DNA from 2 places in the Buttiauxella sp. AC142 genome. Region 2 is predicted to be linked to the other one. Evidence: riboswitches for the same ligand, from Rfam matches in the RefSeq annotation. Region 2 holds a riboswitch; the other holds the start of a gene.
The links. Region 2 has a riboswitch for cobalamin ahead of btuB (TonB-dependent vitamin B12 receptor BtuB). Riboswitches for the same ligand answer to the same signal wherever they lie in the genome.
Positions count from the first base shown of each region.

Region 1: another riboswitch for cobalamin. It lies ahead of AC0IWZ_RS13070 (cobyrinate a,c-diamide synthase); the one in region 2 lies ahead of btuB (TonB-dependent vitamin B12 receptor BtuB).

Region 1 is NZ_CEEDCH010000001.1:2,790,686-2,795,074, reverse strand. Features, by position in the region: gene AC0IWZ_RS13080 (DUF496 family protein) at 108-428, shown strand; gene AC0IWZ_RS13075 (GHMP family kinase ATP-binding protein) at 562-1,422, opposite strand; cobalamin riboswitch at 1,603-1,782, shown strand; gene AC0IWZ_RS13070 (cobyrinate a,c-diamide synthase) at 1,882-3,264, shown strand; gene cbiB (adenosylcobinamide-phosphate synthase CbiB) at 3,261-4,220, shown strand; gene AC0IWZ_RS13060 (cobalt-precorrin-8 methylmutase) at 4,230-4,389, shown strand, end outside.
Region 2 is NZ_CEEDCH010000001.1:4,699,313-4,703,701, forward strand. Features, by position in the region: gene trmA (tRNA (uridine(54)-C5)-methyltransferase TrmA) at 1-1,089, opposite strand, end outside; cobalamin riboswitch at 1,200-1,387, shown strand; gene btuB (TonB-dependent vitamin B12 receptor BtuB) at 1,455-3,323, shown strand; gene murI (glutamate racemase) at 3,268-4,134, shown strand.

The sequences.
Region 1 (4,389 bases), 1.9 Mb from region 2:
ATGACATTGTCAGCGGCCGTCGCTACCTTTAAGGTAAGCGTATGACCGTTAACTTAATGAATCGTTGTTTTAACGAATCCAAGTATGAAATTAGCAGGGGTATAAAAATGGAACCAACCAAACCATCTTTCCAGGACGTGCTTGAGTTTGTGCGTCTGTTCCGTCGTAAAAACAAACTGCAACGTGAAATCCAGGACGTGCAGAAAAAGATCCGTGATAACTCAAAACGCGTTCTGCTGCTGGACAACCTGAGCGATTACATCAAGCCAGGTATGAGCATCGAAGCTATTCAGGGCATCATCGCCAGCATGAAAACCGACTACGAAGACCGCGTTGATGACTACATCATCAAAAACGCTGAGCTGTCTAAAGAGCGTCGTGAAATTTCCAAAAAATTGAAAGTGATGGGCGAAATCAAGGCCGATTAAATTTACCCGTCGTACTTCGGGTTGCCTCTGCGTTGGCTGCGTTCACTTACCGCCTTGATGCAATTCGAATTATTTAGGGTAAATAGTGTTAATTTTAGAAACCGCCATTCATGGCGGTTTTTTTCGCCTGAGTTCAACGCACGCCGCCTGCTACCATCTTCACCAGATGTTGCCGCGGGTAATACACATCAATAGCCAACTGATTAATCTGCCAGCGTAATTTCTCAGCATCATGTTTGCGAACATCCAGCATCAGCCCCACAGCGCTTCCGCTGTGCGCCACGTTCACGCCGAATAAATCAAACTCTTCGACCAGCGCCAACAGCTGCGAAAACATCGGCTTTGCCAGCAACGCCTGGCTGGCGATCGCGCTTTGCGTGGCAGCTTCTCCCAGTAAGCGAGGATCTTGCATCCCGCAACTTTGTTGCAAGCGAAGCCACGCATCATCGAGCGCTGCGGCATTGCTGATTAATGTAGATTCGCGCTGATGACGCCGATATTCCTCAGTCAGAATCGTCGTATCACTTTCAAGTAACAGGATATCCATTGCTGGCGCGGGCTGGCAGCTAAACTGAGTCTGTGCATTCAGATGGGAAAACAGCGTCGGCAAGACAAAAATCGTGCTGTCGGTCGGTTCAATGTTTACGCATAAAGCGGCAAGGGTAGATTCGCTGAGTGTTTCACCCAAATGCCGGGCGGTTGCTAAGGCTGTTGCGGCAATATCTGCGGTGCTGCTCGCCAGACCTTTACCCACTGGAATGGTGGACTGCAGAGCCGTGCTCAGGTTATTTGCTAATGCTGCGGGATAGCCGAAATATGCCACCACCTGTTCCAGCATCTGGCGCATACGTGGCCGCTCTTCGCCAGACTGCACGCCTTCGCGGACTTCAACGGTGCTAAACCAGTCGATAGGGCATGAAACCAGCTTTTCGCTGCCGCCAATCCAACCCTGAATGAATTCGCCGCAGGACGCCGGGCAGCGCGCTTCAGCCATAACGGTGGCCACTTTCTTTCATCGTGGATCTCATTTTGTTTTCTTCGCCATAAGCCTTAAAAAATCAACAAAAATTGTTATAGCGCAACACTCGCTATCTATTAGCTTTTACACTGTTCGAGCTTTTATATATTCACGTGCATGATAGTTTGAGTGTCATGCACGATACAACTGACTCGTTTATGCCATGTCTTTACCCGTTCTTATTTGGGGTGAACATGGCTGGGAAGGAGGTGTAATTCCTCCGCAGCCCCCGCTGCTGTGATGCCGACGAACCCGCGAAACCACTGATCTCACGATTGGGAAGGGCGGGCGAGAGTGACGCTAAGCCAGAAGACCGACGAATCATTTAATTTAAACAACTCCTTCGGTGGGAAGCCAGTTGTCATCAGTTGCGTGCGGCTTCCGGCTGCACGCACGTGCTGACATCCGCTTTTTGCCGAAAGTAATAAGGCAACTATGGCAGGGGCAGCGAAACACGCATTCGTCATTGCAGGCACCAGCAGCGGCTGTGGCAAAACCACCGTCACGCTTGGGCTGCTCCGCGCCTTAATGGCGCGTCATCTGCGCGTCCAACCTTTCAAAATCGGCCCCGATTATCTCGATAGCGGCTGGCACAGTGCAGTGTCAGGCGTGACCTCGCGCAATCTCGATGCGTTTATGTTGCCTACTTCCACGCTTAATGGTTTGTTTAACCAACAAATGCAGCAGGCTGACGTGGCGGTTATCGAAGGCGTGATGGGGCTTTATGACGGCTACGGCACAGACCCGAACTATTGCAGCAGCGCCGCAATGGCAAAACAGCTCGGCTGCCCGGTTATTTTGCTGGTGGATGGCAAAGCAGTCTCCACCTCTATCGCCGCCACGGTTATGGGGTTCCAGCGGTTTGACCCGTCGTTAAACATCGCGGGCGTCATCCTTAATCGCGTCAATAGCGATAGCCATTATCAGTTGCTGGCCGAGGCGATTACCCGTTACTGCGGTCTGCCCGTGCTGGGGCGAGTGCCGGTCATGGCCGATGTGGCATTGCCATCACGCCATCTTGGCCTGGTTCCGGCACAAGAAAACCTTCCTCAGGACGAACGCTGGCAACAGCTCGCAAAACAGCTCGAAGAAACCGTTAACATCGACCATCTGCTGGCGTTATCGCGCCTTCACTCAATGCCAGAGGGCAAAGCGCCGACCTTACCGGATGCGGCTTTAGCCGATGGATTAACCCTCGCGCTGGCCGAAGACGAAGCCTTTAACTTTTATTACCCGGATAACCTCGACATGCTCGAGCAGGCCGGAGTGAAAATCCAGCGTTTCAGCCCGCTTCATGACAACGCCGTTCCCGATTGCCAGATGATCTGGTTGGGTGGCGGTTATCCCGAAGTGCATGCCGCCACGCTCGCCGCAAATTTCAAAATGCATGAATCCCTCAAACAAGCCCATCAACGCCGCATTCCGCTGTACGCCGAATGCGGCGGGTTGATGTATCTGGGCGAATCGTTGACCGATGGCGAGGGGGAAACTCACGCTATGTGCGGCGTATTGCCTGGCCACAGTCAGATGGGTAAACGCCTGACCCGGTTTGGCTACTGCGAAGCCACCGCGCGACAAGACACCTTGCTGGCAAGCAAAGGCGAAACCCTGCGCGGCCACGAATTTCACTACTCCGATTTCAGCGGCCCATTACCGGCGGCCCTCGACTGCTGCAAATGGCGCGATGGCGTGGCGATTTCGCGCTGGCAGGGTGGTTTCCAACACGAGGCCACTTTCGCCAGCTACCTGCATGTGCATTTCGCGCAACGCCCGGAAATGCTCAATCGCTGGTTGAAACTGGCGAGGCGCTCTCAATGACGATACTGGCATGGGGTATTGCGTGGTTACTGGATTACTGGCTCGGCGACCCACAGAACTGGCCGCATCCGGTGCGCTGGATGGGCAATCTGATTAACGGTTTACAGCGTGTCATCCGCCGATTCTGTAAAAGCGACCGCGCACTGAAAATCGGCGGCGGCGTGTTGTGGTTGTTGGTGGTTGGCATCACCTGGGGCGTGAGTTGGGGGGTATTGCACCTCGCAAATCTCGTGCATCCGTGGCTGGGCTGGCTGGTCGAAGTGTGGATGATTTACACCGTGCTGGCTGCGCGTTGCCTGAGCGATGCCGCGCTTGAGGTCTACCGCGCCCTGAAAAATGGCACGCTTGAGCAGAGTCGCGAAAAACTCTCGTGGATTGTCGGGCGCGATACCTCGCAACTGGAACGCCCGCAAATCACCCGAGCTGTAGTGGAAACCGTGGCGGAAAACAGCGTCGATGGCGTCATCGCGCCATTGTTTTTCCTGATGATTGGCGGCGCACCGTTAGCCATGGCCTACAAAGCGATCAACACCCTGGATTCGATGGTGGGCTACAAAACGCAAAAATACCGCGCCATCGGTTTTGTCAGCGCGAAACTCGACGATGCCGCCAACTTTATTCCCGCCCGCCTGAGCTGGCTGCTTCTCGCCATCGCGGCCTTTTGCTTACGCGCGAATCATCGCCAGGCGTTACGTATCGGCTGGCGTGACCGCTATCAGCACAGCAGCCCGAATTGCGCCTGGCCTGAGGCCACGGTCGCGGGCGCGTTAGGCATCCGGCTCGGCGGTCCCAATACCTATTTTGGCGAACGGGTAGAGAAACCCTGGATTGGCGATGAGCAGCGCGGCATCGCGCTTGAAGACATTCCCCGCACCATTTCGCTCATGATGCTGGCTTCACTGCTCGCTTTGCTGCTGTTTGCCGCACTGCGAACTCTCGCACTGGGCATAGCTTAAGGACTCACGATGAATTACCTGCAACAACCGCAGCTTATTGAACAGCATAGTTTTGAAATCATCAGCGACATTATTGCCGCCGAGCACCCGGACTATCGTTTCAACGACGCTATTCAGGAGGCGATGATCAAGCGCGTTATTCACACCACGGCCGATTTCGAGTGGCTGG
Region 2 (4,389 bases):
TAACCACACGCCGCATTCCATATGGTGCGTGTAAGGGAACTGGTCAAATAGCGCCAGGCGCGACACGTTATGCGTTTCGCACAATGTTTCCAGATTCTCGCACAGGGTTTGCGGATTGCAGGAAATGTAGAGAATGCGCGGGTACGCCTGCACCATCTTCACGGTATCTTTATCCAGGCCACTGCGCGGTGGATCGACAAAAATCGTTTCGCACTGGTAGCTTTTCAGGTCGATGCCTTTCAGGCGGTTAAACTCACGCACGCCATTCATTGCCTGGGTAAAATCTTCAGCTGCCATACGAATGATTTGCACGTTTTCAATTTCATTCGCTTCAATATTGTATTGCGCGGCAGCAACAGACGGCTTGGCGATTTCAGTTGCCAGCACGCGGTTAAAGTTACGCGCCAGTGCCAACGAGAAGTTACCGTTGCCACAATATAGTTCCAGCAAGTCGCCGCTTGAGTCTTGAGTCGCGTCCAGCGCCCATTCCAGCATATGAACATTCATCGCCGCGTTGGGTTGCGTGAAACTGTTTTCAACCTGGCGATAAATCATCTCTTTGCCCGCTACGGTCAAACGCTCGTCGATGAAATCCTGATCCAGCTCGATTTTGGTTTTGGTGGCGCGGCCAATTAAGTGAACGTTGAAACCCTGAGCACGTAGTTTATCGCGCAGCGCCTGGGCGTGTTCTTGCCATTCTTCACCCAGTTTGCGGTGATATAGCAGTGAAACAACCGCCTGGTTGCTCATTGTCGTCAGATAATCAATCTGGAAGAGCTTATGGCGCAGGGCGGGAATATCACGCACGCCGTCGAGCATTGCAGGCATCAACGCGTTGATAAGCGAGCTGGCTGCCGGGAAGGTGTTAACCCTAATGCGCTGCTTCGTCTCTTGGTCAAACATGATGTGGTACAGATCATCTTCATCATGCCAGATGCGGAATTCAGCACGCATCCGGTAATGGCTGACAGGCGAACGGAACACCTCCGGCGCAGGCGCTGCAAAAGGGGCCATCATGCTTTGCAAGCGGGCGACTTTTTCGGCCAGTTGCGCGTCGTACTGTTCAATTGGGAGATGTTCGGGGGTCATGAGCTGATACCTGTTAATAGAGTCAAACTACGCGGCGAATTGTAGGGAATAGGTTCCTGATGTCCAGTGCTGTTGCACTTTGATGTTTATAGACAAACTTATTAACAAAATCGTAGCATAGCGTTTCCGGCCTTTTTATAAGTTAAAAGGGAACCCAGTGCAATTCTGGGGCTGACGCGCAGCGGTAAGGAAGAGCGGGATGAGTGCCATGTGCAGACACTGCTTATATAAGTGGGAAGTCATCATCCATTAACAAACGCCTCCAAGCCCGAAGACCTGCCGGTATACGTCGCAATTTGTCATAACTATCGCGTGCTATCGGTTATGTCTGCGGCATCCTTTTTGGAAAGCGGATGCTTATATAAATGAAGTTAAAAAAACTTTCGCTGTTTACGGCGTTGTCCGTAACGGCTTTTTCAGGCTGGGCGCAAGACAGCAATTCTGATAATAGCCTGGTAGTAACGGCTAACCGTTTTCAGCAGCCGGTAAATACTGTTCTGGCTCCAACCGATGTTGTAACCCGGGAAGATATCGACCAGTGGCAGGCAAAATCGCTTAACGATGTGATGCGTCGTTTGCCAGGCGTGGATATCGCGCAGTACGGCGGCATTGGGCAAGGTTCTTCTATGTTTATTCGCGGAACCAATGCAAGCCATGTGTTAGTGCTGGTGGATGGTATTCCTATCGCTCGCCCAGGAATCTCTAACACTGCTGATATCAATCAGATCCCCCTCTCATTAGTGCAACGCGTGGAATATATTCGCGGCCCTCGTTCAGCGGTTTATGGGTCGGGTGCAATTGGCGGTGTGGTGAATATCATCACGCAGACCGATGAAGAGAAATCGCAAATCAATGCGGGTGTCGGCTCGAACGGCTATCAGCAATACGACGGGGCTTTGCGTCATCGTTTTGGTGACACCGTGGCGACGGTCGCGGGTTCGTATGAAATGACCAAAGGCTTCAACGTCCTGCCGGATTCACCTTATAGCGGCGATAGTGACCGCGATGGTTATCGCAGCAAATCTTTCTGGGGCGGGCTGGAGCATAAGTTCAGTGACGAGTTTGATGGTTTCTTCCGTGGTTACGGATATACCAACAATACCGATTATGACCAGGGCTCGTATGGGTATGCCGGTGGCGGCGATGAAGAGCAACTTTACAACCAGACATTCGATGCAGGCATGCGTTTCCACTCTGGCCTTTACTCTTCTCAATTGTTGGCTAGCTATCAAAAAGTAAAAGACTACAACTATAGCAGCGTGAATGGCCGCTATAACGACGGTACCACTCTCGACAATATGACCCAGCGTAACATTCAATGGGGTAATAACTTTGTTGTAGGAAATGGCTCAGTCAGTGCAGGCGTTGATTGGCAGCAGCAGCGCTTAACGTCTTCAGATACGGCAATGTCTGATACCTATAAGCGCGATAACACAGGTGTTTACCTCAGTGGTCAGCAGCAGTTTGGCGATGTGACGCTGGAAGCCTCTGGTCGTGAAGACAATGACGAACAATTTGGCTGGCATGGCACATGGCAGACGGCGGCTGGTTGGGAGTTTGTTGAAGGGTATCGTGCCACGGTTTCTTACGGCACCGGATTCCTTGCACCCTCGCTTGGGCAGCAGTTTGGTTCGACACGCTTTGGTATCGACTCAAATCCAAACCTGAAGCCAGAAGAGTCTAAACAATGGGAAGCCGGACTTGAAGGATTAACAGGGCCAGTAGATTGGCGCTTGTCGGCTTATCATTACCAGATAGAAAACCTCATTACTTACTATTCTGCTCCGGGATCTTTCGAAGGCAATTACGACAACATCAAGTCCGCGACCATCAAAGGGTTGGAATGGACGGGGAGTGTTGATACTGGCATCTTCACCCATAAAGTGACGCTTCAGTATATGGACCCGCGTGATGACCAGACGGATGAAGTGCTGGCCCGTCGTGCTAAGCGTCAGGCTAAGTATCAGCTCGACTGGAGTATGTTTAATGTTGATATGGATGTTGCTTGGCAGTATTACGGCAAACGCTACGACAACAACACTTCTTCGTATAGCCCGACTCAGCAGGTTTTGCCGAGTTATAGCACTGTTGATGTTTCCGCATCATATCCGGTCACCTCACAGCTAACCGTTCGTGGTAGAATTGCCAACCTGTTCGATAAAGATTACGAGACGGTTTATGGCTATCAAACCCCAGGACGGGAATACTACCTCACTGGCAGCTATACCTTCTAATACACGTCCCACCGTACTGGTTTTTGACTCCGGTGTCGGTGGGCTCTCTGTGTATGATGAAGTCCGGCAGCTTTTGCCTGACCTGCACTATATATATGCTTTCGATAACGTAGCATTTCCCTACGGCGAGAAAAGCGAGGAGTTCATTGTTGAACGCGTGGTAGAAATTGTGACTGCGGTTCAGGAACGCTACCCGCTCGCACTCGCCATCATTGCCTGTAATACGGCGAGTACCGTTTCACTTCCTGCGCTTCGCGAAAAGTTCGCATTCCCTGTTGTCGGCGTTGTACCCGCTATCAAGCCAGCTGCGCGCTTGACGACTAATGGTGTTGTAGGGTTGCTGGCGACTCGCGGCACAGTTCGCCGTCCTTATACTCACGAACTGGTCGCGCGCTTTGCGTCAGAATGCAAAATCGAAATGCTCGGTTCGGCGGAACTGGTGGAGTTAGCTGAGGCCAAGCTGCATGGCCAGCCAGTTGATCTTGAGGAACTGCGTAAAATCCTGCGTCCGTGGCTGAGAATGAAAGAGCCGCCAGATACCGTAGTATTGGGTTGCACCCATTTCCCTCTATTAGAAGAAGAGTTGCTGGAAGTCCTGCCGGAAGGAACTCGGTTGATAGATTCAGGCGCTGCGATTGCTCGTCGTACGGTATGGCTTTTAGAACATGAATCTCCGAATGCATTATCTGCGGATGAGAATATTGCGTTCTGTATGGGGCTCACGCCAGAGATTGCTCAATTAGCACCCGTTTTGCAGCGTTATGGCTTCCCAAGGCTTGAAAAACTGGCAGTTCGCAGCAATTTTGAATAAAAAAACGACGGTTGAAATAAAAATTGAAATTAGGGGTTGTCAGCCTCCGGAAAATCCCTATACTGCGCCTCCACTGACACGGCACAACGGCTTACAAACCGGCCCGTCAGCCAGATGAAAAGCGAAAATAAATGCTTGACTCTGAAAGAGGAAAGCGTAATATACGCCACCTCGAGTTAGCAAGCGAAAGCGCGTAACTCACTGCTCTTTAACAATTTATCAGACAATCTGTGTGGGCACTCGCAGGATTGATAT